2 regions of the Streptosporangium sp. NPDC020145 genome follow, and region 1 is predicted to be linked to the other one. Evidence: riboswitches for the same ligand, from Rfam matches in the RefSeq annotation. Region 1 holds a riboswitch; the other holds the start of a gene.

What was found. Region 1 has a riboswitch for cobalamin ahead of ABZ463_RS12745 (ribonucleoside-diphosphate reductase subunit alpha). Riboswitches for the same ligand answer to the same signal wherever they lie in the genome.
Region 2: another riboswitch for cobalamin. It lies ahead of metE (5-methyltetrahydropteroyltriglutamate--homocysteine S-methyltransferase); the one in region 1 lies ahead of ABZ463_RS12745 (ribonucleoside-diphosphate reductase subunit alpha).

The regions. Positions count from the first base shown of each region.
Region 1 covers NZ_JBEXZT010000005.1:385,272-400,136, forward strand. The annotation lists gene ABZ463_RS12725 (N-acetylmuramoyl-L-alanine amidase) at 1-230, opposite strand, end outside; gene ABZ463_RS12730 (hypothetical protein) at 384-659, shown strand; gene glmS (glutamine--fructose-6-phosphate transaminase (isomerizing)) at 671-2,491, shown strand; gene ABZ463_RS12740 (tripartite tricarboxylate transporter substrate-binding protein) at 2,583-3,605, shown strand; cobalamin riboswitch at 3,610-3,810, shown strand; gene ABZ463_RS12745 (ribonucleoside-diphosphate reductase subunit alpha) at 3,961-6,204, shown strand; gene ABZ463_RS12750 (ribonucleotide-diphosphate reductase subunit beta) at 6,239-7,234, shown strand; gene ABZ463_RS12755 (mechanosensitive ion channel domain-containing protein) at 7,295-8,314, shown strand; gene ABZ463_RS12760 (hypothetical protein) at 8,340-9,911, opposite strand; gene ABZ463_RS12765 (enoyl-CoA hydratase-related protein) at 9,974-10,741, shown strand; gene ABZ463_RS12770 (VOC family protein) at 10,749-11,123, opposite strand; gene ABZ463_RS12775 (TetR/AcrR family transcriptional regulator) at 11,143-11,772, opposite strand; gene ABZ463_RS12780 (hypothetical protein) at 12,021-12,692, shown strand; gene glgC (glucose-1-phosphate adenylyltransferase) at 12,734-13,984, opposite strand; gene glgA (glycogen synthase) at 14,010-14,865, shown strand, end outside.
Region 2 covers NZ_JBEXZT010000001.1:145,715-160,579, reverse strand. The annotation lists gene aroA (3-phosphoshikimate 1-carboxyvinyltransferase) at 1-2,877, opposite strand, end outside; gene fabI (enoyl-ACP reductase FabI) at 2,954-3,772, opposite strand; gene ABZ463_RS00655 (acyl carrier protein) at 3,838-4,113, opposite strand; gene ABZ463_RS00650 (radical SAM protein) at 4,148-5,296, opposite strand; gene ABZ463_RS00645 (Phenylacetic acid catabolic protein) at 5,299-5,946, opposite strand; gene ABZ463_RS00640 (AMP-binding protein) at 6,916-8,739, shown strand; gene metE (5-methyltetrahydropteroyltriglutamate--homocysteine S-methyltransferase) at 8,784-11,084, opposite strand; cobalamin riboswitch at 11,231-11,406, opposite strand; gene ABZ463_RS00630 (hypothetical protein) at 11,793-12,221, shown strand; gene ABZ463_RS00625 (dsRBD fold-containing protein) at 12,669-12,926, shown strand; gene ABZ463_RS00620 (CBS domain-containing protein) at 12,994-13,428, opposite strand; gene ABZ463_RS00615 (hypothetical protein) at 13,575-14,132, shown strand; gene ABZ463_RS00610 (sigma-70 family RNA polymerase sigma factor) at 14,715-14,865, shown strand, end outside.

The DNA of each region.
Region 1 (14,865 bases):
CCCGCGACGCTGGGCAGCCGGCCGTTGACGTCCCAGCGGGACTCCAGGTAGGACACGGCCAGCAGCACGTTCTCCGGCACGCCGTACTCTCCGGCCGCCCGGGTGAAGGCCTCCCGCAGGCTCGCGGGGGCGGCAGGGGACGCGGAGCCGTACGGCGGGGGCTGCCAGGCGGGTGCCGGAGCCGCCACTGAGAGGGCGGCGACGATCGATATCCCCGGCAGACGGCGCATGAGGTTCCCTTCCGGCGTGATCACTACCCAGAGTTATGGGTGGTCGCGGACCGTCTTATGGCCGGGCGGAGGGAGATCCACGGCAATCTTTCCTGCCCGGAATCGGGCAGAAAACTTGGTAAACGCCAACATGGCTGCGTATGGTCCTCCTCTGTGTCGACGGCATGGCATCCCCACGAGGACCTCATCGCCCACCTGACCCGGACGAGCGCGCTCGGTCCGGGAGAGGCCGCGAGGGTGGTGGCGGACGTGCTGGCCTACTTCTCCGAGCCCACCGAGGAGTTCGTCCGGCGGCGTCACGCCGAGCTCAAGTCCAGGGGGCTGGTCAACGACGCGATCTTTCCCAGGATCGCCGCCGAGCTGAGCTCCCGCCGTGTCGCCGCACCGGAACTGTCCCTGCGCCAGTTGCGCCGGATCGTCTACGGGTAAGGAGCGGTCAGATGTGCGGAATCGTGGCCTACGTGGGGCCGAAGGACGCGGCCCCCATCCTGCTTGAGGGCCTGCAGCGCCTTGAGTACCGCGGTTACGACTCGGCCGGCGTGGTGGTCTCCAACAGAGGCCTGAAGATGCGCAAGGTCAAGGGCAGGGTCGCCGACCTGGCGGCCGTAATGCCCGCCAGGTTCAAGGGAACCCTGGGCATCGGGCACACCCGCTGGGCGACCCACGGCGCGCCCAGCGACGTCAACGCCCACCCGCACCTGTCCGCCGACGAGCGCGTCGCCGTCGTGCACAACGGCATCATCGAGAACGCCGACGAGCTGCGGGCCAAGCTGGAGGCCGACGGCGCGGTCTTCCTGTCGGAGACCGACACCGAGGTGCTCGCCCACCTGATCGCCCGCACCGTCGAGGACACCGACTCGCTGGCGGAGGCGGTCCGCGCCGCGCTCAAGCGGGTCGTCGGCACCTACGGCGTCGCGGTGGTCGACGCCCGGCGCCCCGGCGAGGTGGTCGTGGCGCGCAACGGCAGCCCGATCGTGCTGGGCATCGGCGAGAAGGAGATGTTCGCCGCCTCGGACGTGGCCGCGCTGGTCCGCTACACCCGCCAGGTGGTGCACCTGGAGGACGGCGAGCTCGCGGTGCTGAAGGCCGACGGCTTCAACACCTTCTCCAGCGACGCGCGGGAGACGGCCAAGGAGCCGCTGACGGTCGACTGGGAGGCCGGGCACTACGACACCGGCGGCTATGAGCACTACCTGCTCAAGGAGATCTCCGAGCAGCCGGAGACGGTCGCCAGGACGTTGCGCGGGCGCCTCGACGACCGCTTCCACATCGCCCATCTGGGCGGGCTCAACATGGACGCGCGGGAGAGCCGCTCCTTCCGCCGGGTGAAGATCATCGGGTGCGGCTCGGCCTACTACTCGGGTCAGATCGGCGCCCAGCTCATCGAGGAGCTGGCGCGCATCCCGTCGGACGCCGAGCCCGCCAGCGAGTTCCGCTACCGCAGCCCGGTCGTCGAGCCGGACACCCTCTACGTGGCGATCAGCCAGTCGGGGGAGACCTACGACACCCTGGCCGCCGTCCAGGAGCTCAAGCGCAAGGGCGGCCGGGTGCTCGGCATCGTCAACACCGTCGGCAGCGCCATCGCCAGGGAGGTCGACGGCGGTCTCTACCTGCACGCGGGCCCCGAGGTCTCGGTGGCGAGCACCAAGGCCTTCACCTCGACCGCGGTCGCCTTCGCGCTGCTCGCCCTGCACCTGGGAAGGGTGCGCGACCTGTCGCCCGCCGACGGCCGGCGCATCGTGGAGGGCCTTCGCGCGCTGCCCGGCCAGATCGGGGAGATCCTCGCCCTCGAACCCCGGATCAAGGAGCTGGCCGGCAAGTACGCCGGCTCGCCGAGCATGATGTTCGTCGGCAGGGTCAGGGGATACCCGGTGGCCAGGGAGGGCGCGCAGAAGCTCAAGGAGGTCTCCTACGTGCACGCCGAGGCCTACCCGGCCAGCGAGCTCAAGCACGGGCCGCTGGCGCTGATCGGCCCGGAGATGCCGACCGTGGCGGTCGTCCCCGACGACGAGCTGCTGGACAAGAACCTCACCACGCTGGGGGAGATCCGCGCGCGCGGCGGGCGGGTGCTCATGGTCGGGCACCGCGAGGCCGATCCCCGGCTGGCCGACGACTGCCTGGTGGTGCCCAGGAACGAGATCGAGCTCGACCCGATCCTGCTGTCGATCCCGCTGCAGCTGTTCGCCTACCACGCGGCCGTCGCGCTCGGCCGCGACGTGGACAAGCCGCGCAACCTCGCCAAGAGCGTCACCGTGGAGTGAGCGCCTGATGCCCCAATTGCGGTGCAGAGAGTGACATATCTGCAACGTAGGGTATCGAGAGATCTGGGGGATCTCGGCGGAAGGGACGCTTATGCACCGTAGGCGATTCCTCGCGCTCGCGCTGGGGGTCATGGTCGCCGGGGGCTGCGGTGACATGGGAGGCCCCGGTGCGGGGTGGGCGCGCAGGCTGACCATCGTCGCGCCGGTCGTCCGCGGGCGGCGCTGGGACCAGGCCGCCCACGCGCTGGCCGCGATCCTGACCGGCGAGAGGATGGCCGGTGCGGTCGAGGTGAGCGGCGCGGGCGCCCAGGGGATGGCCGCCCTGACCGCGTTCGCCGCCGCCGTCGGGGGCCCCTTCGCGCGCGAGGGCCGGGTGTTCCTGGCGGGCGTGCCGATGCTGGCGGGCGGCGAGACCGCCGACGCGGACTCCGTGCTGGCGGCCTCGACCCCGCTGGCCAGGCTGGCCGGAGACTGGTCCGTCCTGGCCGTCTCCCCGAACTCCCTGCTGCGGACCTTCGAGGACTTCGTCGCGGCGCTGCGCCGCGACCCGGCGCGGCTGGTGGTCGGGGGAGGGGCCGAGGGCGGCTCCGACCACGTGCTCTACGGCATGATCGGCAAGTGCCTCGGCGTCGACGTCAGGCTGATGGAGTACGCCGGCTACCCGACCGAGTCCGAGGCCGTCGAGGCGCTGCACGAGGGGCGGGTGGCCGCGCTCCTCGGCTCGGCCGGCTCCCTCCTGCCGAAGATCGCCACGGGCCGGCTGATGCCGCTCGCGGTCTCCTCGGGGGAGCGGATCGACGGCATCGACGCGCCGACGCTGATGGAGCGGGAGGTGCGCCTGGAGTACGCCGACTGGTGCGGGGTGCTCGGTCCCCGGGCCATGAGCCCCGGCGACCGGGACGGGGCGGTCGCCCTGTGCGACCGGATCGACGCCTCGCCCCGATGGCAGGCCGTGTGCGCGGCCAACGGCTGGCACCGGGCGTACCTGAGCGGTGACGACTTCCGCCGGTGGCTGGTCACGGAGACCCGCCGTACCCGCGCGGTGCTCAACGAGCTCGGGTTGCTGAGCATCCCCGACACAAACTGTTGGGGTGGTTGCGTCAGGCGGCACTAGATGTAGGATCCTGGTCGTCGCTGGTTCGCCCACGAGGGCGAGGCAACAGGGAACCCGGTGAGAGACCGGGACTGCCCCGCAGCGGTGAACGGGAACGAAAGCCGTCAACTGAGCACTGGGTGAACCACGCCCGGGAAGCGACGGCCGGTAGGAGCGCGCGTCACGCCCGTGAGTCCGAAGACCTGCCCGCGGTGTGTGGAGAGGGGACCGACCAGGCCCCCGCTCGGCACGAGAGTTGTCCAGGGCTTCGAGGGAGAGCCGCGGGACGAGGCGGTCCGGCGTGCCCGGGAGCCGCCCGTTGACGCGCGCCCTGCTCCGTGAGCCGTACGGGGATTACCTGCACGAGGGGTGGCACGTGACACAGACCTTGGCCGAGAAGGCGGAGAAGACCGGGCACTCGCCGGACGATCGCAGGCGGGCGATCGAGGAGGCCGCGGCCCGGGTGATCACCGACCCGGAGAACTCCAGAGCCGCCGCCAGGCTGCTGACCGGCCTGATCGCCGAGGAGGCCGCCGAGCACGGCGTCACGACCTTCTCCGAGTCGATCGCCGCGACCCACGGCGCGGGGCTCCTGCAGGACGGGCTGGCCGCCTTCGTCGCCGCCAACGCCGCCGCCCTCGACGCGCTGGTCGACCCGGCCGCCGACGACAGGTTCGAGTACTTCGGGCTGCGCACCGTCTACGACCGCTACCTGCTGCGCCACCCGAGCACCCGCAAGGTCCTCGAACGCCCCCAGCACTTCCTGCTGCGCGTGGCCTGCGGTCTGTCGGAGACGGTCGAGGAGGCCGCCGAACTGTACGGGCTCATGGCCACTCTGTCCTACCTGCCCAGTTCGCCCACCCTGTTCAACTCCGGTTCCCGCAGGCCCCAGCTGTCCTCCTGCTTCCTGCTCGACTCCCCGAGGGACGAGCTAGAGGCCATCTACCAGCGCTACGGCCAGGTCGCCCGCCTGTCGAAGTACGCCGGGGGCATCGGCATCGCCTGGACCCGGGTCCGCTCGCGCGGCTCGCTGATCCGCGGCACCAACGGCCACTCGAACGGCATCGTGCCGTGGCTGCGCACCCTCGACTCCAGCGTCGCCGCCGTCAACCAGGGCGGCCGTCGCAAGGGCGCGGCCTGCGTCTACCTGGAGCCCTGGCACGCCGACATCGAGGAGTTCCTCGAACTGCGCGACAACACCGGCGAGGAGGCGCGCCGTACGCACAACCTGAACCTCGCCAACTGGATCCCCGACGAGTTCATGCGGCGGGTCGAGGCCGACGAGATGTGGTCGCTGTTCGACCCCAAGGAGGTCCCGCACCTCACCGACCTGTACGGCGAGGCGTTCGAGGAGGCCTACCGCAGGGCGGAGGCCGAGGGCGGGTTCGTCAGGCAGGTCCCGGCCCGCGCCCTGTACGGCCGCATGATGCGCACGCTCGCCCAGACCGGCAACGGCTGGATGACCTTCAAGGACGCCTCGAACCGGACCTCGAACCAGACGGCCCGTCCGGGCAACGTCATCCACCTGTCGAACCTGTGCACCGAGATCCTGGAGGTCACCAGCGACGCGGAGACCGCCGTCTGCAACCTCGGCTCGATCAACCTGGCGGCCCACCTCACCGCGGACGGTGTGGACTGGGAGCGGCTGCGCCGTACGGCTCGCACCGCGGTCAGGTTCCTGGACAGGACCATCGACCTGGGCTTCTACCCGACGCCCGAGGCCCGCGCGGCCAACGAGCGCTGGCGGCCCGTCGGGCTGGGCGTGATGGGGCTGGCCGACGTCTTCTTCGCGCTGCGGCTGCCGTTCGACTCGCCGCGGGCGCTTGAGCTGTCGACCCGGATCGCCGAGGAGATCGCGCTGGCCGCCTACGCCACCTCCAGCGACCTGGCCGCCGAGCGGGGGCGCCACCCCTCCTACGGGGACACCCGCGCCGCCGACGGCGTGCTGCACCCCGACCACTACGGGGCCGCCCGTTCGGCGGAGTGGACGGCGCTCAGGGAGCGGATCGCCGTGACCGGCCTGCGCAACTCGCTGATGATCGCGATCGCCCCCACGGCCACCATCGCCTCCATCGCGGGCTGCTACGAGTGCATCGAGCCCCAGGTGTCGAACGTCTTCAAGCGCGAGACCCTCTCCGGGGAGTTCCTCCAGGTCAACCGCTATCTGGTCGCCGACCTCACGGCCCGGGGCCTGTGGACCCCGCAGATCAGGGACGCGATCAAGCGGGCGGACGGCTCGATCCAGGACGTCCCGGGCATCCCCGACGACCTCAGGACGCTCTACCGGACCGCGTGGGAGCTGCCGCAGAAGGCGCTGATCGACCTGGCCGCGGCGCGCGCGCCGTACATCGACCAGTCGCAGTCGCTCAACCTGTTCATGGCGACCCCGACCATCGGCAAGCTCTCCTCGATGTACGCCTACGCCTGGCGCTCGGGCCTGAAGACCACCTACTACCTGCGCTCCCGTCCGGCCACCCGCATCGCGCAGACCACCGTGTCGGCCGCTGTGCCGGCCGCTGTGCCGGCCGCTGTGCCGGCCACCGCGGCACAGTCGCTCCCCGAGCAGGACGTGATCGCCTGCTCGCTGGAGAACCCCGAGTACTGCGACGCCTGCCAGTAGGCCCCGTGACCCAAGCCGAAAGGTCATTCTCCGAATGCTGCTCGACCCCGGTATGAACCTCACCCTGCGCCCCATGCGCTACCCGGACTTCTACGAACGCTACCGGGCGGCCATCCGCAACACCTGGACCGTCGAGGAGGTGGACCTCAACTCCGACGTGGCGGACCTGGCCAGAATGACGCCGGAGGAGCGCCACCTGATCAACCGTCTCGTCGCGTTCTTCGCGACCGGTGACTCGATCGTGGCCAACAACCTGGTGCTCAACCTCTACCAGCACGTCAACGCCCCCGAGGCGCGCCTGTACCTCAGCAGGCAGCTCTACGAGGAGGCGGTGCACGTCCAGTTCTACCTGACGCTGCTCGACACCTACCTGCCCGACCACGAGGAGCGGGCCAGGGCCTTCGCCGCGATCGAGCACATCCCCTCGATCAGGGACAAGGCCGAGTTCTGCTTCCGGTGGATCGACTCGCTCGGCGGGCTGACCAGCCTGCGGACGCGGGACGACCGGCGGGCGTTCCTGCTCAACCTGATCTGCTTCGCCGCGTGCATCGAGGGCCTGTTCTTCTACGGGGCCTTCGCCTACGTCTACTGGTTCCGCTCGCGGGGCCTGCTCGGGGGCCTGGCCACCGGGACCAACTGGGTCTTCCGCGACGAGTCCATGCACATGGAGTTCGCCTTCTCCGTGGTGGACACCGTACGGGCCGAGGAACCCGGCCTGTTCGACGACGAGCTCGGCGCCCAGGTCACCCGGATGCTGGAGGAGGCGGTCGCGGCGGAGCTGGCCTTCGCCGAGGACCTGTGCGGCGAGGGCCGGTCCGGCATGGACCCCGGCCAGATGCGGCAGTACCTCGAATACGTGGCCGACCAGCGGCTGACCCGGCTCGGGCTGCCCGTCCGGTACGGCACCGCCAACCCCTTCGCGTTCATGGAGCTGCAGGACGTCCAGGAGCTCGCGAACTTCTTCGAGCGGAGAGTTTCGGCCTATCAGATAGCAGTTGAGGGAACTGTCGCTTTTGACGAGGCCTTCTGAATAGGCCGCGCGTCCCGGGGCATCCACCCGGCAAGCGACCGTCAGGGGGGAAGAGCGTCCGTGTCCAGATGGATCATCCTGATCGCCTCGATGCTGGCCGCCGTCGCCTGCGTGGAGATGGTACGGCGGGCACTGCGCTGGAGGCTGATCGGCGAGCGGTGGGTCCTGGCCGGGCCGCTCGTACGCCGCTGCACCTGGCCCGCCTTCGCCCTGGCGGTCGTGGCGACCGCCAACACGCTCTACCTTCCCGGCATGGCCAAGGGGACGGTCGACGAAGCGATCGAGCGGACGATCACCCTTTTCATGATCGGATGCGTCACCTGGCTGGCCATCCAGGCCGCCTACGCGGTCACCGACGTGGTCCTCGACCGCCTGGTCAGCGTCGAGGGGGAGCGTAACCGGCGGGCCAGGAGGATCCGCACCCAGATCTCCCTGGTCCGCCGGGTCGCCTCAGCGGTGGTCGTCCTGCTGGCGCTGGGCGCCATGCTGTTCACCTTCCCGCAGGTACGCGCGCTCGGCGCCGGACTGCTCGCCTCGGCGGGCATCGCGGGCGTCGTCGTCGGCATCGCCGCCCAGTCGATGCTGGGCAACCTGCTGGCCGGCCTGCAACTGGTCTTCAGCGACGCGCTCAGACTCGACGACGTGGTGGTCGTGCAGGGGGAGTGGGGGCGGATCGAGGAGCTCAGCCTCACCTACGTGGTGCTGCGCCTGTGGGACGAACGCAGGCTGGTGCTCCCGGTCTCCTACTTCACCACCAACCCGTTCGAGAACTGGACCAGGCACACCAGCCGGGTGATCGGCGCGGTGATGCTCAGGATCGACTGGACCGTCCCCGTCGAGGAACTGCGCGTCGAGCTCTACCGGGCCCTGCGCGAGCACCCGCTGTGGGACCAGAAGGACTGGACCCTCCAGGTCACCGACACCCTGCCGAACGGGCTGCTCGAAGTGCGGGCGCTGATGAGCGCCGCCGACTCGCCGAGCGCCTTCGACCTCAAGTGCGACATGCGCGAGCACCTGGTGAGATACGTCAGGGAGAAGTACCCGGAGGCGCTGCCCAGACTCCGGGTGGACATGGCCTGACCCCGGCGCGCTCAGGACGGCCCGCTCAGGACGACGGGCCTGGACGCAGCACCCGGGCCGTGCCCGCGATCAGGGCGGTGGCCAGGATCCAGCCCGAGGCGATCAGCGTCCAGGCCAGCCACCGCGTCCAGCCGGTCGGGTCCCACGCCCCCCGCTGCTCGAAGACGCTCACCGGGGCCAGCAGGTCCAGCGTGTAGACGAACGGCTGGAAGACCCTGATCTCCTCCGGGTCGATCTGCGTCGGGGGGACCGCGGCGAAGACCCCGGTGCCCGCGGCCAGCAGCACCGCGACCCACAGCCCGGCGAGCCAGGGGCGGTAGCCGTACCCGACGACGAGGTCGAGCAGCCTGCCCCAGATCCGGCCCGCGGGCCTGAGCGTACGGCGGCGCCGCCGCTGCTTGGCCAGCAGCACCCGCCGGGCGTCCTGCTCGTGGCCGATCCGGCGGAACCACGTCGCCAGCTGCTCGTACGGCTGCGGACGGTAGCCGTAGGAGTCCTTGTCCACCCAGACCAGGCGGTCGTTGACGCTCCAGGCCGAGCCGCGCAGCGCCTCGTAGACGAGCCCGTTGAGATACACCGCGCCCGGATAGTCCGCCGGGGCGTCGAGCAGCACGCCGATACGGGAGTAGGCGAGGTTGACCTCGCCCTCGATGGAGTCGGGCCGCAGGATCAGCTCGTCCATCTGGGCGTGACTCAGGTGCAGCACCCGGCCGGGAGCCCGCAGCGTCGCCCCGTCGAAGGACAGGACGCCGTTGACGCGCGAGTTGCGCATCCTGATCGTGCCGGTCGCCTGGAAACCACGGCTCAGCTCGGCGGCCCCCGCCTCCATGAAGTCGGCCTGGATCGCGTAGGGGCCCGTCGCGGTGATGACCGACCGCTGCAGGTAGATGCCACCCCGGAACTTCGCGCCGATGATCCGCAGGCCGCCGTTGACCCGCATGTCCCGCATGAACGCCCCGCCCTCGACGGTCATGCCGCCCGCCCACAGCGCCCACTGCCCGTGGCGGTGACCCCGCTCCCTGAGCTCCTCCTCCGACATCCTCCTGCGCACGTCCCGGACCGCGTTGTCGGACGCCTCGGTGGTCTCCTCGGCGCTCACCCGTAGCCCCGCGAACCGGACCTGTCCCTTGACCTGGGCGTTGTCCAGCCGGATACCGCCGTGGACGGTCGAGCCGTCGAAGTCGAGCATGGCGTTGACCGTGCACCCGGCCGCCCTGATCCGCGCTATCTCGCACCCGCGCAGCCGTACGCCGACGGCGATCGTGTCGGTCATGGAGACGCCCCCGGGCAGGTAGCAGTTGACCATGTGCAGCTTGCCGGTCAGCGTGGCGTCGGCGAGGTCGAGCACACCGGTGACGTGGGCGCCCGCCAGCCGCAGCCCGGCGCTCCTGCCCGGCTCCGGCGGCCGCGCGCCCCGCAGCAGCGCCGCGACGACCTCCGCCCTGACCGTCCGCTCCGGTCCCCATCCGGGGCCGTTGGCCGGGTCGTCGGCCTGGTCGTCCCCGCTGCGCAGATCGACCCAGGAACCCGAGGGGTAGGCGTCCCAGATGCGGCGCTCGGCGGAGTTCATCCTCGGGAAGGGGGGCTTCAGCCGCATCCTGCCTCTCAGGTTCGGGGGTGCCTCGGCGCTGTGTGAAATGTCCAGGAAGAATCTATCTCGTGGAGATCTTTAATGGTTTCGAATTGTCCGTCGACGGCGATGTCGCGACCCTGCGGATCAACCGTCCCGCCAAGCGCAACGCGATGACCGCGGCGATGTGGCGGGCGCTGCCCACGATCCTGGCCTCGCCGGCCGCCGATCCGGCCGTGCGCGTCCTCGTCCTCACCGGCGCGGGCGGCACCTTCTGCTCGGGGGCGGACATCTCCGAGATCGCCGGGCTGGCCGAGGCGGGCGACGACACCGGCCTGACCGTCGTCGCCGAGGAGGCCCTGGCGGGCTTCCCCAAACCGACGATCGCGATGATCGAGGGCTTCTGTGTGGGCGGGGGCTGCCAGCTCGCCATGGCCTGTGACCTGCGCCTGGCCGCCGACGACGCCCGTTTCGGGATCACCCCGGCCAGGCTCGGCGTCGTCTACCCGCTGAGCGCGACCCGCCGCCTGGTCGGCCTCGTCGGTCCCTCGGCCGCCAAGCTCCTGCTCTACTCGGCCGACCTCGTCGACGCCGCGACCGCGCTGCGCACCGGCCTGGTCGACGAGGTCCACCCGCCCCGCGAACTCGGGGAACGCGTGTACGGCCTGGCACGTACCTTCGCGGGACGCTCCCAGCTCACCCTGGCCGCCACGAAGGAGATCATCGGCGACATCGTCGAGGGAGGCGACGCCGAGACACGCGTACGCGACTGGCAGCGGCGCTCCGGCGCGGAACGGGCCGAGGGGGTCGCCGCCTTCCTGGAGGGAAGGCCCGCCCGCTTTCCGTGGCGCCGGTGACCCCCGCTCACCCGGGGGACATGACCTCGAAGAGGTGACCGTTCTCGTCCCTGAAGAACAGCCCGCGAGGGCAGAGCGGATGGTCGACGCGGCCGTTGTCCGGGGCGTCGGGGCGGCTGCCGTACGGCACGCCTCCGGCGCGCAGCCGGGCCAGGACGCCGTCGAAGGTCGCCGGGTCCACCTCGAAGGCGAGATGGACCGCGTGGGGCTCCTCGACCGTCATGTAGTCGAGGGTGAGGGAGTCGTTGACCCGCACCGGGACGAAGTGACCGCGCGAGCCCGTGGGCGGCAGGCACTCCAGCCCCATGACGTCGGCGAGGAAGCGGGCGGCCCGTCCGTTGTCCGCGGCGGGGACGATGGTGTGGTTCAGGGTGACGGTCATGACTGTCCTTTCACCTCGGTCAATTCAGGATTCCGTGGACGAACACGTCCACGATCTCGGCGACGCTCGGTTCGACGTCGGCGGCCGAACCGCGGGCGCCGGCGAACGTCAGGCTGAGGAAGAGCGCCGCCAGCCGCTCCGGGGGCAGCCTCAGCCGGTCGCCCTCGGGTTCGAACAGCTCGGTCAGGGCGTCGCGGGTCGCCTTGAACGAGGCGGCGCGGTCGGACGGGGCTCCGGCCCCCTCCTCCTGCGTGCGGGATCCGCGTGAGCGGCGCCCCGAGGCGTGCAGGGCGCCCAGGACCGTGCCGATCCGCGCCATGTGCGCCCGCATGGCCTCGGCCGCCTCGGTCAGCCGCTCGGTCAGCGGCTGGTCGAGGGGGACGGAGGCGAGTTGTTCGAGCACGTGGTCGGGGCGCAGCACCTCCACGACGCAGGCGTCGAGCAGCTCCTCCTTGTCGGTGAAGGCTCTGAAGACGGTGGCCTCGCCGATCCCGGCCGCCCTGGCGATCTGCGCGGTGGTGACGGCGGCGCCGTACTCCGCGACGAGGGGGAGCGCGGCCATGACGATCATCTCCCGGCGGCGTTCCTGGCTCATGCCCGGAGCACGCCGCCGGGCCGGGTCGGGTGTCGCGTTCTCTTTGGGTCTCATGCCTTTCATGATGCGGAGTGAGTACTCACTCCGTCAACGGAGATATTGAGATCCCTGGCACCGGGTGACCCGAAATATGTCCTTTTCGCAGGTCAGAACGCTGGGAAAAAGAGGAAGGTTCTTTGGCGAAGTGGCCGCGGAGCGCCCTCAGGAGGGGCCAAGCTGAGACCCGCGAGGACTCACCCCCCGCGTTCCCACTCTCGCCGGCGTGGCCTGACCACGCTGGACCACGACGTACGGAGCCCCCCATGCTCACCCCCACCATCGAGGACCGGGTCACCCGCCTGGAGGAGGATTTCATCGTGCTCGGCACCAGATGCGGACAGCAGGCCTCGGTGCGGGCCTACGAGGCGCTGACGCCCGTCCACACGAAGCTCGACGTGCTGACCGACCGGGTCGACCTGCTGGCCGACGGGCTCAAGCAGGTCGGGCGGCGCGTCGAGCGGGTCGAGCGGCGGGTCGAGCAGGTCAACGCCAAGGTGGACCTGCTCCGCGACGAGGTGCGCGAGCGCTTCGACGCCGTCGACCGGCGCTTCACCGCGATCGACGAGCGCTTCGCGGCCGTCGACCGGCGCTTCGCCGCGATCGACGAGCATTTCGCGGCCGTCGACGGGCGCCTCGACGCCATCGACAGGAGGTTCGAGGCCGTCGACGAGCGCTTCGACGCCATCGACAGGAGGTTCGAGGCCGTTGACGAGCGCTTCGACGCCATGGACCGGCGGTTTGAGGCCATTGATCGGCGGTTCGAGATGATCGACGAGCGGTTCGAGGCCATGGCCAAGAGGTTCGAGGCGCTCGACGGGCGTCTTGATGTGATGGACCGGCGCTTCGACCGGCTGGAGGAGCGGATGGACGAGATGGCGGTGACCAGCGCCGCCATGTTCCAGGCCATCCTCGACCGGCTTCCCGCCCCGGCCTGACCGGAGGACCGTCCCGCGCGCCGTCCGACGGCGCGCGGACACTAACGTTCGATGACCTCGTTCTTGCCGATGACCACGATGCCGTTCTGGGTCACCGCGAAGCGGCTGCGGTCGTATTCGAGGTCGAAGCCGATCCTGGCGCCGTCCGGGATGACCACGTTCTTGTCGATGATGGCCCTGCGGACGACGGCGCCCCGCCCGACCTTCACGTTGCCCATCAGCACCGAGTCCTCGACCCTGGAGTGGGAGTGCATCACCACGCCGGGGGACAGGACGGAGCGCTCGGCCAGGCCGCCGGAGACGATCACACCGGCGGAGACGAGCGAGTCCACGGCCCGCCCGATCCGGTCGCCGTCGTTGTGCACGAACTTGGCCGGGGGCAGCGGATCGTGGCCGGTGTAGATCGGCCACTGGGTGTTGTAGAGATTGAAGACCGGGTGCGCCGAGATGAGGTCCATGTGGGCCTCGTAGTAGGCGTCCAGGGTCCCCACGTCCCGCCAGTAGCCCTTGTCCCGGTCGGTCGAGCCGGGCACGACGTTGTCGGCGAAGTCGTAGACCTCGGCGCTGCCCGATTTCACCATCATCGGGATGATGTTCCCGCCCAGGTCGTGTTTGCTGGTGGGGTCGAGCGCGTCCTCCCGCAGCGCGTCGAGCATCGCCTGGGTTCTGAAGACGTAGTTGCCCATCGAGGCGTACACCTGGTCGGGCGCGTCGGGAAGGCCGACGGCGTCCTTGGGCTTCTCCCGGAAGGCGGCGATCTTCCGGCCCGCCGGGTCCGTCTCGATCACGCCGAACTGGTCGGCCAGTGAGAGGGGCTGCCTGATCGCGGCGACCGTCACCTCCGCGCCGGAGTCGACGTGCTGGGCCACCATCTGGCGGGGGTCCATCCGGTAGATGTGGTCGGCGCCGAACACGATGACGTGCTCGGGCATCTCGTCGTAGACCAGGTTCAGGTTCTGGAACAGCGCGTCGGCGGAACCGGAGAACCAGTGCGGGCCGAGGCGCTGCTGGGCGGGCACCGGGGTCACGTAGTTGCCCAGCATCGACGTCAGCCGCCAGGTCTGGGAGATGTGCCGGTCGAGACTGTGGTTCTTGTACTGCGTCAGCACCACGATCTGCAGGTAGTTGCCGTTGGCCAGGTTCGACAGGACGAAGTCGACGAGCCGATATATCCCCCCGAAAGGTACTGCGGGCTTGGCCCGGTCAGCCGTCAGCGGCATCAGCCGTTTACCTTCACCACCGGCGAGCACGATCGCGAGGACTCTCATATGCAGGACCCTAACCTGACGCACTGGGATGAAACACTAGGGTGATCGCATGCGCGTTGATCTGCTGAGCCGTGAGTATCCGCCCGAGGTGTACGGCGGGGCGGGGGTTCACGTCGAGTACCTCGCCCGTGAGCTGCGCCGGCTTGCGGACGTCCGCGTCCGGTGTTTCGGTCCGCCTCGTCCCGAGGAGGGGGTCACGGGTTACCGGGTTCCCGAGGGGCTCCAGGAGGCCAACGCCGCGCTGCGGGTGCTCGGCGTCGACCTGGAGATGGCGGCGGGCTGCGCGGGCGCCGATCTGGTGCACAGCCACACGTGGTACGCCAACTTCGCCGGTCACGTCGCCAAGATGCTGTACGGCACGCCGCACGTGGTCACCACGCACAGCCTGGAGCCGCTGCGCCCGTGGAAGGCGGAGCAGCTCGGCGGCGGCTACACGCTGTCGTCGTGGGCCGAGCGCGGCGCGCTGGCGACCGCGGACGCGATCATCGCCGTCTCCGAGGGGATGCGCCGTGACGTGCTGGCCTGCTACCCGGAGATCCCGCCGGAACGGGTCAGCGTGATCCACAACGGGATCGACACCGGCGAGTACGCCCCGGACCACGGCGTCGACGTGCTGGCCCGGCACGGGATCGACCCGGGCAGGCCGTACGTGGTCTTCGTCGGGCGGATCACCCGGCAGAAGGGACTGGTCCACCTGCTCCACGCGGCCAGGGAGTTCGACCCGGGGGCGCAGCTCGTGCTGTGCGCGGGCGCGCCGGACACCCCGGAGATCGCCGAGGAGGTCGCCGGGCTGGTGCGGGGGCTCGAACAGGAGCGGGAGGGCGTCGTGTGGATCTCGGAGATGCTGCCGCGTCCCGAGGTGATCCAGATCCTCACCCACGCCACGGTCTTCGTCTGCCCCTCGG
Region 2 (14,865 bases), on a different contig from region 1:
CTCAAGGCGTTCCGGCCAGTACTGCTTGGCCACCCGGCGTTCGTCGAGGAAGCGCCGCATCTCGCCGAGGTCCACCTCGCCGGTCGCCACGACGTAGGCGCAGGCCCGTTCGCCGAGCCGTTCGTCGGGCATCGCGACGATCGCCACGTCGCCGATCGCCGGGTGGGTGTGCAGCAGCTGCTCGATCTCGGCGACGGGCACCTTCTCCCCGCCCCGGTTGATCACGTCCTTGACCCGCCCGGTGATCCGGACGAACCCGGCCTCGTCGATCACGGCGAGGTCGCCGCTGCGGTACCACCCGTCGGGGGTCATGGCCTGCGCGGTCTGCTCCGGCTGGTCGAGGTAGCCCTCGAACAGGCATTTGCCGGTGACCTCGAAGTTGCCCTCCTGGCCGGGGCCGAGGACCCGGCCAGCGTCGTCGGTGACCCGGACGCGCACCCCGGTCAGGGCCCGTCCGTCGGTCCCCCACACCAGGGCCTCCTCGTCGCCGGGCGCCGACAGGGTGCCCAGGCCGGTCTCGGTCGTGCCCCACGCGCCGCACACCGCGGCGCCCAGCGTCCGGGTGGCCCGTTCCGCCAGCGCGCGCGGGACCGCGGCGCCGGTCGCCACGAAGATCCGCAGCGCCTCCGGGCGTCGTCCGGTCTCCTCGACCGCGCCCAGCAGGTCGCCGAGGAACGGGGTCGCCGCCTGGGTGAAGGTGCACTCCCAGCGGCACAGCGCGTCCAGCGCGGCCCGGCCGTCCCAGACGGGTTGCAGGACCTGCGGGACGCCCAGCGCCATCGCCAGCCACATGCCGTAGAGGAACCCGGTCTGGTGGGCCAGCGGGGAGGGGACGAAGACCCGGTCCCGCCGGGTGAGGCCAAGGTGCCTGACCTCCATCATGGCGGCCCTGGTCAGCGCGTCCATCCGGTGCAGCACCCCCTTGGGCGTGCCGGAGGTGCCCGAGGTGAACAGCAGCTGGGCCAGCGCGGTCGGCGCGGGCCCGCGCGCGTCGATCACGGCGCGGCCGGGGGAACGCCCGGCCGTCGCCTCCTCCCAGCGGTGCCACGCGGTCGTGCCCGTGCCGTACGGCAGGGGCCCCTCGCCACCGGCCACCACGACGTGGTCGAGCCGTGGCGCGCCCGGCAGCGCGAGCAGCCCGGCGATCTCGGCGGCGTGGTCACGCCCCCGGAACCGCTCCGCGACGACGAGGACCCTCGCCCGGGAGGCGCCCAGCATGAAGGACATCTCCCGCTCACGGAAGATCGGCATGAGCGGGCAGCACAGCGCCCCGACGCGGGCCGTCGCCAGGGCCAGGACGGGGAACTCCGCCCAGTTCGGCAGCTGCCAGGCGACCGGCTCGCCCGGTTCGACGCCGAGGTCGAGCAGCAGTGCGGCGGCGGCGTCGGCGCGCTCGTCGAGCTCCCGCCAGGTGAGGACGCGCTCCCCGCGGCCCTCCGAGGCGGTCTCGACCACGGCGACGTCGTCCGGCCGCTCCCCCGCCCTGCGGCGCACGAGCGCGCCGACGGTCGTGGCGGCCATCCTGCCGGGATCGACCCGGGGAGTCCGTGTCTCCTGTGTCCCCTGTGGCCCCCGTTCCGGGGCCTGCACCGTCATGGACATGCCGACCGTGTTCATCTCGTTGAGGAAGCGCGGGTAGGAGATCCGGTAGGCGTTGGGGTAGGTCAGCCTGCTCTCCCCGTCGGCCCTCGACGCGGCCACCGCCAGCGCCATCAGCACCCGGTGGTCGTTGAAGGAGGACAGGTCGGCCGCGGCGAGGCTCTCCACCCCGTGGCAGACCAGCCGTTCGCCGCGCAGCCCGAGCCGTGCCCCCATCCGGTTGAGCTGCAGCATCGCGGTCACCCGGTCGGACTCCTTGAGCCGCACGTGGGCCACGTTCTCCAGCACCGAGGTGCCCTCGGCGTGGCAGGCGAGGGCGCTCAGCACCGGCAGCGCGTCCGGGACCGTACGGCAGTCGACCGTGACGGGGGCAAGGCGCAGCCCGTCGTGACGCACCCGCACGAACCCGCTGTCCGGGTCGCGGAGCAACGGCACCCCCATGCGGGTGAGGATGTCCAGCAGGTCCGCCTCCGGGTGGTCGGTCTCCGCGGCGCTCGTCGTGCGCAGACCGCGCAGCAGCACGTCCGACGGGTGCAGCGCGGTGGCCGCGATCCCGAAGGCGGCCGAGCCGATGTCCGGCGGCAGGGTGACCGTCGCGGGACGCGCCCGCTGGCCCGGTTCGACGGCGAAGGCGCGGCCGTCGTCGCCGACCTCGACGGTCAGGCCGAAGGTCCGCATCATCGACACGGTCAGGTCCACGTAGGAGCGTTCGTTGAACGGCCCGGTGACCTCGATGAGGCTGGGGCCCGTCGCGAAGGGCGCCAGGAGCAGCAGGCCGGAGATCCACTGCGACAGCGTGCCCGGCACGCTCACCCGCCCTCCCGAGGGGCGGTGCGGCAGGACCGAGATGGGCGGGCAGCCCGTCGGCGCCTCGACGGTCACGCCGAGCGCGGCGAGCGCGGCGAGCAGCGGCCTGATCGGCCTGCGCCGGAAGTAGCGCTGCCCGGTGATCGTGACGGGCGCCTCGGCCAGGCAGGCCAGCGGGGTCAGGAAGTACAGGGTGGTGCCCGAGCTGCCGACCGAGACCACGCCGTCCCTCGGCCGGTACGGCCCGCCCTCGACGACGAAGGTGTCCCCCTCCACCCTGATGGACGTGCCGAGACTCCGCAGCGCGGCGACGGTGTGCCGGACGTGCCCCGCGTCGGTCAGGCCGTGGATGCGGCTGGTCCCCGGCGCCAGGGAGGCCAGGATGAGGGCGCGGTGCGCGTGATATTTCGAGACCGGGATGTCCAGCTCCCCGGCGAGCGGTCCGGCCGTTCCCTTGACGAGGAGACGCATGCCGACCTCCTTCAACCAGTCGTGGCGGCCGACGCCCCGCGACCGGTCGTCGGTGGCTTCGGCCCGTGTGCGGCGCTCACCGCCGCCCGGAGGGGTCCGCGGGGCCGGGGACGCCGACGCCGCCGGTCACCGCGTGCATCCCGCCGTCGGCGTACAGCACCTGTCCGGTCGTGTACCTGGCGAGGTCGGAGAGCAGGAACAGCACCGCGCCGACCACCCGCGACGGGTCGTTGCGGTCCCAGCCGAGCGGCGCCCACCGCTCGTAGTGGTCGGCCAGCCGCCCGAAGCTGCTCACCCCCGAGGCCGAGACCGTCTCGACCGGGCCCGCGGCGACCAGGTTCACCCGGATTCCCGACGGGCCGAGATAGAGGGCCAGGTACTGGGCGACGGACTCAAGGGCCGTCTTGTAGACGCCCATCCAGTCGTAGCCGGGCAGCGCCCTGCCGGTGTCCACGGTCATCCCGGCGATCGCGCCGCCGTTCTCCGCCCGTGCGAGCACGGGGGCCAGGGCCTGGGCGAGCTGCTGCAGGGAGTAGGCGGAGACGCGGAAACCGTCGAGCGCGCTGGCCGCCGGGGTGGTCAGGAAACCGGAGCCGAGCGCGTCGGCGGGCGCGTGGGCGACGCTGTGCAGCACACCGTCGAGGCGGTCCCACTCCGCGGCCTCCTCGGCGACCGCCTGGAAGTGCGTGTCGTCGGTCATGTCCAGTTCGAGGACGTCCGCGGGCGACGGCAGCAGGGCCGCCGCCTTGCGGGTGACGCGCAGGGCACGCCCGAAGGAGGTGAGCACGACGTCCGCGCCCTGCGCCTGCAGCGCGGCGGCGACGTGCCAGGCGATGGACTCCTCGTTGAGCACTCCGGTGATGAGGTACTTCCTGCCCGTGAAAAGTCCGGACACCTGCATGTCTCCGTTCGGGGGTTCTCGTTCTCCTGCGCGCCGCCGGTGTCCTCACCCGGTGCCGGTCACCCCGCCTCGGCGGCCTCCTGCACGGCCGCGGCCCGCTCGGAGACGACGCGGTCGACCAGCTGGCCGAGCGTGATCCCGACCAGGTCTCGGCGCGGGATCACGACGCCGTAGTCACGTTTGATCGACGTCATCAGGTCGGCGACGTCGAGGGAGTCGATGTCCAGTTCGTCGAACCTGGCGTCGGCGTCGAGCGCGTCCTCCTCGACCCCGAGGTCGACGAGTTCCTTGTTGATGAAGTCCCGGATGGCGGACGGGGCGGCCTCACTCGTCATGCCTGTCTTTCCCTTCTGTCTCACTGGGCCTGTCTCACTCGGCGGATGCGGATGCGGTACGGCGCGCGAAGTTCGGCGAGTGACGCTGCGACCAGTACCACTGCCGCCAGTAGGCCTCGGCCAGGCCGGTCCACGTCTCCAGCCGCTCGGGGCTGTCCAGGAACCGGTTGAGGCTGACGACCAGCCAGGTGTAGACGGCCTGGCTGTCGCGGCAGCCGCCGCAGTCTCCCGAGGTGCAGCAGAACTGCAGCGTCTTGTAGTCGGCGCCGTAGACCGCGAACCCGTCGATGACCGGGTGGCCGTTGCCGACCCGCGCGGCGTGCTCGGGCAGTTCGACGCTGATGCTCGGGCAGACGTCGTAGCCGAACCGGCCTCCCCAGTGGGTGCGCCCGGTGATGAGGGTCTCGATGAAGTAGGGGTGGGAGACCACGGTCTCCGGGAACAGCTCCTTGACCCGCAGCGCCTCGGCCAGGGTTCTCTTCTCGTTCTCGATGCGCAGCGGATGGTCCGTGCCGTGCGCGCTGTAGAAGTTGAAGGTGACCTGGTTGCCGTTGTCGGCGATGGCCCGCACGGTCGGTTCGACGTGGCGCAGGCCGTCCTCCGACAGCGCGAAGACGAACGTCACACGCGGGTCGTCCCGGTAGTGCCCGAGCGCCTTGTCGAAGAGGCCGGTGAACGTCGAGCCGTTGGGCCGGTGCGCGCGCAGGTCGTCGTCGAGCGGGCCGCCGCCGAAGAGGCTGATCGCGACGGCGACGTTCTCGAAGCCCTCCCTCGGCAGCGGGCGCAGCCCGTTGGTGGAGATGGTGATGTACGGCAGCAGCTCGACGAATGGCTGGACCCGGTTCAGCACCAGGGTCGGCTCGCCACCGATCAGCGTGGCCTGGGTCACCCCCGAGGCGTCGAGCCGTTCGACGAACGCCCTGATCAGGCCGATGTCGGAGGTCTCGGGCACGGCGGCGTCGAAACCGCCCTCGAAGTACCAGCACCCCTTGCAGCGGATGTTGCAGGTGGTGGTCAGGTGGACCTCGCAGGCGCGGACCCGGCGTCCCATCTCACGGATGGCCTGGACACGTTCGGCGAGGTCCGGCCGGTCGGCGAGCAGTTCGCGCAGCCGTACCTTGGCGGCGCGCCGTTCCGGCTCCGGAGGGTTGTAGGGAGCGAGGGTGAGCGGAACCGTGGCCATGGTCAGCCCGCCTGGGTCGTCGGTACGCGCAACCCGAGGTTGATCGCGCGGGCCGAGACGGTCTTGATCCACTGGTCGCGGGCCTCGGCGTTCGTGGTCTGGCGCAGGCCGTACCTGATGGCCAGTTCGGCGCGTTTGGAGTTGGGGTTGCCGAAGACGCCGATGAAGGTGGGCCACAGCCGGTCGAGCGCGGCCTGCAGCTGCTGCCTGCCCTCCTCGGTGGTGGCGAGGTTCCTGCACACCCGGGCGCCGTGGGCGATGTGCACCTTCTCGTCGAGGATGATGGTGCGCACCGCCTCCGCCCACGGTTTGTAGCTGCTCTCGGCGAACTCGCGGATCATCAGCAGCGCCGCCTCCTCGCCGATGTAGGAGAACACGCCCCGCTCGGCCCAGGTGGTGCAGGTGTGCAGTCCCTGGTCGGCGAACAGGTTGCGCTCGTCGAGCGACTGCTGCTCCATGTAGGTGGTGTCGACGCCGATCTCGGCGAGGATCCGCTTTCCGATCTTGTAGTGGTCGTACTCCTCGACCGCGCGCTCGGCGCAGACCTGGCGTTCCTCGGCGTTCGGCGCCAGCGGGAGGAAGACCATGGTGTAGTCGTCGCCGCCGGACAGCTCACCCTCTGTGTTGATCATGACCTGGCTGATCAGCATCTTCTGATAGTCGCCCGGCGCACGATGGAATTCTTCGGGTGTTCGCACCACAAGCAATTCGTCGTCCAGAACCGCGACTTTCCGGGTCACCGTCACCCTCCAATGCCGAAACAGGCCTGATGCTTTCTCCAGAAAAAGTACGCGAGCGGTAATTCTTACGACACAGGAAACCGAACCGACCAGCCGGCGTCCTCGCGGTCAACGGCCATAAAATTCCCTTACAGGCCTTTAGTCGGAGGAATGCTAACACACGGTCAAGACCGATACCAGGGAGCGCCCAAAACCGTCGTACGGTGCTCGATCCGTCACGGAATACCGAATCCATCAGGCCACTCTGGTAACACACGTTTCACAGGTAACACAAAAAGCCGGGGATTCCGGGACCCCTGGTTTCGGGCGGCTTTTTATTCCGATATTCGGCTCCGCCTTTTCCGGTCCGCCCCGGGACCGGAATTCCCGCCCCGCGGACCCGGACCCGGCGGGCGTCGGGTACGACGGGGTGTCAGGCGCGCGGCGGGCGCGCGATCGGGTTCGCCGGAACGGAGGAGGCCGGCGCAGGCGGGATAAGGACCCGCCGTGATCTCCGGCGAGAAGGGGTCGAAATCGCCGCCGAGCGGTGCCGTGGCCATTACCCCGTCCCAAGGTCGAAATGGTCCTCGTGTCGGCCCGTACCCCTGCTCCCCGGATTTCACCGGCCCGGCGTACCCCATGCGGAAAGAAAGAAACGAAAACCCGAATCAGCACCGCGGGAACTGTTCCGTCGTTGACAGCGGGCCGTTTCGGGCGCATTCTCCGAGGGCGGTGTGACACCGCCGCGAAGAACCACCGCACATGATCCCGGTTATCCGCGGATCATCGCGACGTCACTTCTGACCGTCCGTGGGGCGACGGATGGATATCACCGCGGGAGAGAAAAGGGGACCGGCGCGGCGGCAGAACGGTCCGTGAATTGAACGGAGGCGTTCTTCGGTGGCCACGACCGATCTTGAGGCGCGGGTGACCTCCATCTGCGCCGAGGCCCTCAACCGTTCCCGTCTCGGTCCCGACGACGACCTCATGGAAGCCGGGATGGACTCACTGGCCGCCGTGGAGATCGTGACGCGCCTCGAACTGTCCTTCGGCGCGGACGTCGTCGACGTCGTCTTCGAGACGCCCACGGTCAGCCACCTGTGCGCCGCCGTACGACGTGCCCTGCGGGAGGGGTCCCGGAGCGTCGCCCTGCCCGGACCCGCCCCGCCGGCCGTGACCGGGCCGTCCCTCCCCGCGGCGACGACCCTGCTCGGCCTCGTCACCTCGGCCGCCGCCAGGTACGGCGAGCGCCCCTACCTGCTGCCCGTCGAGCCGGAGAGCCGCGTCTTCTCCTTCGCGGACGTCCTGACCTTCACCAGGGGATGCGCGACCCTGTTCGAGGAACGCGGCGTCCCCGCCGGGGCGCGGGTGGCGACGGTCATGCACAACTCGTCGCTGGCGGCGCTGCTTTTCCTCGGCGTCGTCGCCTCAGGGCGGGTGCTGGTGCCGCTGAACCCGAAGGCGGGCGCCGCCGAACTCGAAACGCTCCTGACGCACTGCGGGCCCGCGCTCGTCCTCGGCCGCGAGGCCACGGCCGTGAAGCTGCGGCGACGCCCGGAGTGGATCGGCACCGACGACGAGGAGTCCCTGCTGACCGGCCTGCTCGCGCGGGGTGAGGCGTACGGCAGGCGGCCGATCCTCTCCGGCGGTGACGGCGCGGCCGACGCCGAGATCGTCTACACCTCCGGTTCCACCGGCACCCCGAAGGGGGTCGTCCTGTCGCACAGGAGCCTGCTGTCGGGCTCCCGGTCCCTGGCCGGATGGGCGCGGGCGGGCCAGGACGACGTCTTCCTCAACGTGGGCCCGCTCTTCCACGCCGGCGGGCAGGTCTTCCCGACGCTGACCCCGCTGTGGTGCGGCGGCCGTACCGTGTGCGTGCGCCCGGAGGCGGCGCTGGCGCGGTTCTGGACCTACGTCGACCGCTACGAGCCAACGTGGACGCTTGTGGTCAACGCCTACCTCGCCCACCTGGTCGAACGGCCGGAACGACCGGTCGCAGGCCGGTTGAAGGGGGTCCTCGCCGGAGGCTCCCCCCTCGCCGTCGAGCTGATCCACCGCTTCGAGGCCACCTTCGGCCTGCCCGTCCACCAGGTGTACGGCATGACCGAGACGGCCTCGATCGCCACGGTCGAACCACGCGGGAGAAAGAGCGGCGACCCCAGGAGCGCCGGGCTGCCCCTGGACTGCTCCCGGGTCCGCGTGGCCGGCCGGGACGGGCGGGACGTCGCGACCGGTGAGAGCGGCGAGGTGCTGCTGAGCGGGGACAACGTGTTCACCCGTTACCAGGACGCCCCCGGCCTCACCGGGGAGCGGATCGACGACGGCTGGATACGCACCGGCGACCTGGGACGCCTCGACGAACGCGGGGAGCTGTCGATCGTCGACCGCCTCGACGGCATGGTCGTCGTCAACGGCGAGAACCTCTACCCCGCCGAGGTCGAGAACGTCGTCCCGCACCTCGAAGGCGTCGAGGACGCCGTCCTGGTGGCGCTGCCGCACCCGGTGACGGGGGCCGAGCCGGTGCTCGTCTACACGCTGCTGCCCGGTGCCGTCGCCCGCGTCGACGGCTGGCGCGCGACGCTGCTGAGGTTCGTCAGCACCTTCAAGGTGCCGCGCAGGTTCGTCCCCGTCGAGGACCTGGGCCTGGACGCCTTCCCGAGAACCCCGCTGGGCAAGATCGTGCGGTCTGAGGTGCGGCGGCTCGCGGCCGAACGCCTGTCGTGACCGGGAGCCTCCGGGCCCGGCGCGCGCCGGGCCCGGAGGAGGGGTCAGCCGGCCTCCGCCCTGACCACCCGGGCCGCGGCGACCATGTTGTCCAGGGAGACACGGACCTCGCCCCAGCCACGGGTCTTCAGGCCGCAGTCGGGGTTGACCCACAGCCGCCCGGCCGGGACGCCGCCGAGTCCCTCGCGCAGCAGGGAGGCGACCTCCTCGACGTCCGGCACCCTCGGGGAGTGGATGTCGTAGACGCCCGGCCCCACCTCGCGGGGATACCCGGCCCCGGCCAGCTCGCCGGCGACCCGCATGTGGGAACGGGCGGCCTCCAGGCTGATCACGTCGGCGTCGAGGTCGTCGATGGCGGACAGGATCTCACCGAACTCGGCGTAGCACATGTGGGTGTGGATCTGGGTGTCGGCCCGCACCCCGCTCGTGGCCAGGCGGAAGGCCTCCGTCGCCCAGGCCAGGTAGGCGGGCCGGTCGGCCGCGCGCAGCGGCAGTGTCTCCCGCAGCGCGGGCTCGTCCACCTGGATGACGGCGATGCCCGAGGCCTCCAGGTCGGCGACCTCGTCGCGCAGGGCGAGGGCGACCTGGCGGGCGGTCTCGGCCTGCGGCTGGTCGTCGCGGACGAAGGACCAGGCGAGCATGGTGACCGGGCCGGTCAGCATGCCCTTGACCGGGCGCCCCGTCTGGGACTGGGCGTAGGTCGTCCAGCGCAGCGTCATCGGCCTGGGGCGGGAGACGTCCCCGGCCAGGATCGGCGGGCGCACGTAGCGGGTGCCGTACGACTGCACCCAGCCGTGCTGGGTGGCCAGGTAGCCGTTGAGCCGCTCGGCGAAGTACTGGACCATGTCGTTGCGTTCCGGCTCTCCGTGCACCAGGACGTCGATGCCCGCCCGCTCCTGGAAGACCAGGACCGAGCGGATCTCCGAGGCGATCAGCTCGTCGTAGGCGTCCTGGTCGATCCGCCCGGCGCGCAGGTCGGCGCGGGCCGCCCGCAGCCGCCCGGTCTGCGGGAAGGAGCCGATGGTGGTCGTGGGCAGCTCCGGCAGGCCGAGGCGGGCGCGCTGGGCCGCCGCCCGCTCACCGTACGGCTGGGGCCTGCGGGTGTCGGCGGGGGTGACCGCGGCGGCGCGGGCCCTGACCCCGGGGTCGTGGGTGAGCGTGGAGGCCTCGCGTGAGGCCAGGTCGGCCCGGTTGGCGGCCAGCCGTCCGGCGACGGCCCCGGTTCCCTCGCTGAGCCCGGTGGCCAGGGTGACGACCTCGGCGACCTTCTGCCTGGCGAAGGCGAGCCAGCGGCCGACCCGCGGGTCGAGGCCGTGTTCGAGCCCGAGGTCGACGGGGACGTGCAGCAGCGAGCAGGAGGGCGCGACGTCCACCCGGCCGGCCAGGCCGAGCAGGGTGGCCAGGGTCGCCAGCGACCCGCCCAGGTCGTTGATCCACACGTTGCGGCCGTCCACGACACCGGCGATCAGGCGCTTGCCGGGCAGACCGCCCGCGCGGGCCAGGTCCTCCAGGTTGGCCGCGGCCGGGCCGGTGAAGTCCAGTCCCAGGCCCTCGATCGGCGCCCTGGCCAGGACCGGCAGCGCGTCTGCGAGCCGGTCGAAGTAACCGGCGACGAGGATCTTCGGCCGGTCGGTCAGGGCGCCGAGCTCACGGTAGGCGTGGGCGGCGGCGTCGAGCACCGCCCGGTCGCGGTCCTGCGCCAGCGCGGGCTCGTCGAGCTGCACCCACTCGGCACCGGCCGCGCGCAGGGCGGCGAGCACCTCGGCGTAGACGGGCAGCAGCCGGTCGAGCAGGCCGATGGGTTCGAAGGCCGGGTCCGCGCCGGGGGCGGGCTTGGCCAGCAGCAGGTAGGTGACGGGGCCGACGAGCACGGGGCGCGCGGTGTGCCCGAGCGCGACGGCCTCGCGCAGTTCGCCGACCTGTTTTGCCGGGTCCGCGGCGAAGACGGTGTCAGGTCCCAGCTCCGGCACCAGGTAGTGGTAGTTGGTGTCGAACCACTTGGTCATCTCCAGCGGGGCGACCTCCTGGGTGCCCCGGGCCATGGCGAAGTATCCCGCCAGGGGGCCTTCCGTCTCCACGACGGCTCGGTGACGCGGGGGGACGGCGCCGACCATGACGGTGGTGTCGAGGACGTGGTCGTACAGCGAGAAGTCGCCGGTCGGCACCTCCCGCACCCCCGCCTCCGTCAGGTGCCGCCAGTTGCCTGCGCGCAGCCCGGCCGCGACGTCCAGCAGGTCACGCTCGGTCACCCGGCCCGCCCAGTGGCCCTCGATCGCCTTCTTCAGCTCACGGTCCGGCCCCTGACGGGGGTAGCCGTACACGGTGGGGGAGGAAGTCTCGGTCACGGAACTCTCCTTCGCGAGTCACGAAAGGACTCCGGTGCCCCGAGGGGAGAGACGAAGGAGAGGCGGGCGCACCAGGCCCGTCCCATGCCGCCGACCCACCCGCGAGGTCACCGAGGTCACCGCGTGCGTGGTCGCACGCGGGCAGTGGCAGGTCTTCGGACTCGCGGGCACGTCCGGGCCGTTGTCTCGCCCTGACACCTAGTGGCCGTCGCTTCCCGGACCCGATCTGCCGGATCCAGTGCGTTTGACGGCGGTCGTTCCCACTCACCGCTGCGGGGCAGTCCCGGAGTCACACCGGGTTCCCTCTTACGACGCGTCTGCCTGGCGGGCAGGGCGAACCGACTGCGTCCCCAACCCTACGCGCATCCGATGGCGGAGCGACAACCATATTCGGGCCCGCCGGCGGGTTCGCGGGATCGTTCTCCCATCGCCCCGGGCCGCCTGAAACCGTACGGGGGAATTCGCGGGTCGCGGGAAAGTCTCCGTCCCCCGCTTTGGCGACTCAACAACCGTGACCTAAGACCCCATTTCCTACAATTTCCGAAAGAAAAGGGCAGGCTATATTAGACCCGGCAAACCCCCCAGCCATCGGAGTTAACCATGTATCGGACTAAAGGGTCACATCTCCATCAAGGGCGTATACCAAGCGCCCTAACCGATGTCAAGTCGCGAGTCGCCGCCATTCTCCACCGGCGTTTCCCGGTCATCATGCGAGGGACGCTCGGCCTGGTGTTCCTGTGGTTCGGCGTGCTGAAGGTGGCGAACGTCAGCCCGGTCGGCGCCCTGGTCGCCGACACCCTGTCCTTCGTGCCGCTGCCCGCGTCGTTCGTGGTGCCCGCCCTGGGCGTGTTCGAGGTCGCGGTGGCCCTGGCGCTGTTCACCGGCCGGTGGCTGCGCCCGTTCCTGCCCGTGCTCCTGCTCCACCTCGTCGGCACGTTCCTGGTCCTGGTGCTCCACCCGGGTGTCGCGTTCAAGGACGGAAACCCGCTCATGCTCACAATGGAGGGCGAGTTCGTCGTCAAGAACGTCGTCCTGATCGCCGGGACATTGGTCGTCGCCGCGACCCTCCCCCGGCGCGAGGGGCACGAGGAACAGCGGGAGGAGTCCCGCCTGCCGGTTTCCACCACCTCGCGTTAGAGAACTCACGACGGGCCCGTCGCGGGCCCGTGGAGAACGAATGCCGGGAAACGGGAAACGGGATCGCCCCGTTTCCCGTTTTCCCAAGGGCACGACGCCCCGCCCAGGACCTGTTTTGTGGATCTTCGCCGTGGCGAGGATCGTCCAGGTGGATGCCCCGCGAGGCGGAGGAGGAGCTCATAACGGAGTTATGGGCGACAGATTCTCCCCGGGCCCCGCGGCAAACGCGGAGCGTTTTCGTGGGGTGGGGCGACAACGCGGCGGGGCGCCGCCTGGGCGACCGCGGCAGGCGGAAAGATCCGCAAAACGGGTCCTAGGGAAGCCCGTCCCCCAAGGGCGGGACCTTCGTCCCTGATGGTCACGCCGTACGGCTCCGACAATGGAGATGACGGCTTCGCGCCCGGAGAGCGGGCGCCGCCACCGTCACGAAGAACGGGGGTTCAGATCATGCGATCCAAGCAGTGGGACGTCCGGGTCTCCATCACCGAGGACGGCGACGAGACCTTCGCCAGGGCGGTCCTGCCCATCGCGGGTGCCGGGGAACTGGCGGGGATCGGCCGGGCACGCCGCAACCCGTCCGACGATCCGGTGGCCGAGATCGGCGACGAGCTCGCCGCCGCCAGAGCGCTGGCCGACCTGTCCGGCAGGCTGATGAGCGTCACCTCGGCGGACATCGCCCAGCTGACCGGCCCTACCTCGTGGTGAGGGGGCCCCGCGCACGGACCGGCCCGCCCGCCGTCGCCCTCACGGACTCCGGCGGACGGGCCCCGGTTCACCGCCGGCCGTAGACCTGGTGGACGAACTCGGCGAGCTTGTCGTCGGGCAGGCCCTTGGCCAGGTCGGCCTCACTGATCATGCCGACGATGCGGTGGTTCTCGATCACGGGCAGACGCTTGATCCGGTGCCGTTCCATCATGGTCAGCGCCTCGTCGACGCTGCCTTCGACGTCGATCCAGATCAGCCCCTGGGCGAGCTCACTCGCCGTCGTCTCGTCGAGGTTCCCGCCCTCTGCGCAGCACTTGATCACGATGTCACGGTCGGTGATGATCCCCTTGAGCCGGTCGTCGTCCCCGCAGACCGGCAGCGCGCCCACATCCAGGTCGCGCATCATCCGCGCGGCCGTACGCAGACTGTCGTGTTCACCGACGCACCGCGCGTCCGGGTGCATCAGGTCCCGGACCGTCCTGCCTGTCTCCGTTCTCGTCATCGTCACCCCTCCTGACGGTAGGTTTGTGGGCCTCTATAGCCCTATGCCCGATAAATTCGGATTCAGTGGGGCGATTCTGGAGAGAAAGGCTGTGATCCACGATCACGGCCTTCTCGGCGGGCCACCCGGATGTCAGGATGTCGGGTGTGACCCTCGCGGCGTCGGCGCTTCGCGTGCCACGTGCCATCGTCTTCGCGACGCTGTGCACCGTGGTCTCCGCGGGCGGCCACGCCCTGGCCGGAGGCGGTCTCGTCCCGCCGTTCCTCGGGATTCTCGGCGTCGTCGTCTCCTTCTGCGTCGCCTACCCGCTCGGCGGCCGTGAACGCGGCCCCGAGGTGGTGCTCACGGCCACCGGTGGCGTGCAGCTCCTGCTGCACGAGCTGTTCAGCCGGGCCGCGCACGGGCCGCACACCACGATCCTCGGCGACCACGGCCATCCCACCTCCGGCATGACCGTGGTCCACCTGGCCGTCGCGCTGGGCACCGGCTGGTGGCTGTACCGCGGTGAGAGCGCGGTGTGGCTGATGATCCGCCTGTACGGCCGCCGCCTGCCGGTGATCCGGCTGCTCCTCACCGTCCCCACCGAGGTGGTCGCCCCCGTCCGGCGGCCGGTGACCACCCATGAGGCCACGCCGTACGGCGGGCGGGACGTCCTTCCCGCGCTACGGCGCCGCGGCCCACCCCTGCCCGCCCCCACCGGCTGAGCCCCCACGGCCCCGGGCCTTCCCCCCTGTCACGACCGGAGTCCTCCCCCGACCGGAGGTTCTCCCGCCCTCTCATGACCGGCGCGCTCCCCGCTCCTTCGCGATCGGGTGTCCTCGCCGGCCCTTCGTGATCGGGCGCTTCCCCGGGCCCTCCGGGACCGGACGTCCTTCGGGGCCGGACGCGTTCCCCGGGTCCTCCGTGGCCAGGTGCCCCCCGGCTCCGTGACCGGGTGGCCCCGCTTCCCTCACCGAAGCCGCGGGGAGCCAGGGGGAGCCGGGGGGAGCCGACACCGCCGCCGAGCCCGTCCACGGCCCGGCCCACTCGTCACAGCCGGGTGCACGGCGCCCCGCGCGTCGTGCCCGGGCGTGTCCCCGCTCCCCGTGGCCGGGCGTGGCCGCGTCCGGGGTGCTCCCTGTCGCGCCTGGACGTGTCCGGGCACTTCACCGTGCCCGGACACGTCCGCCCCCGCCTCCGGCATGCCCTTTCACCCGGCCGGATCCCCCTAAGCCGTCGATCGGCCCGCCCGGCGAGCACGCCCTGACGCCCGCGGCTCCGTCTCGACCAGCGTCGAAGGAACCCCCATGCCTCCTGCCGTACCCGCCGTCTCCTCGATCTCAGCGGACCTCCCCGCCTCCCCCGCCTCTGTCGGCTTATCCGAACCCTCCGCCGCCTCCTGCCCTTCTGTCATCTCCGGTTCCCCCGGGCTCTCCGGGCTCTCCGGGCTCTCCGGGC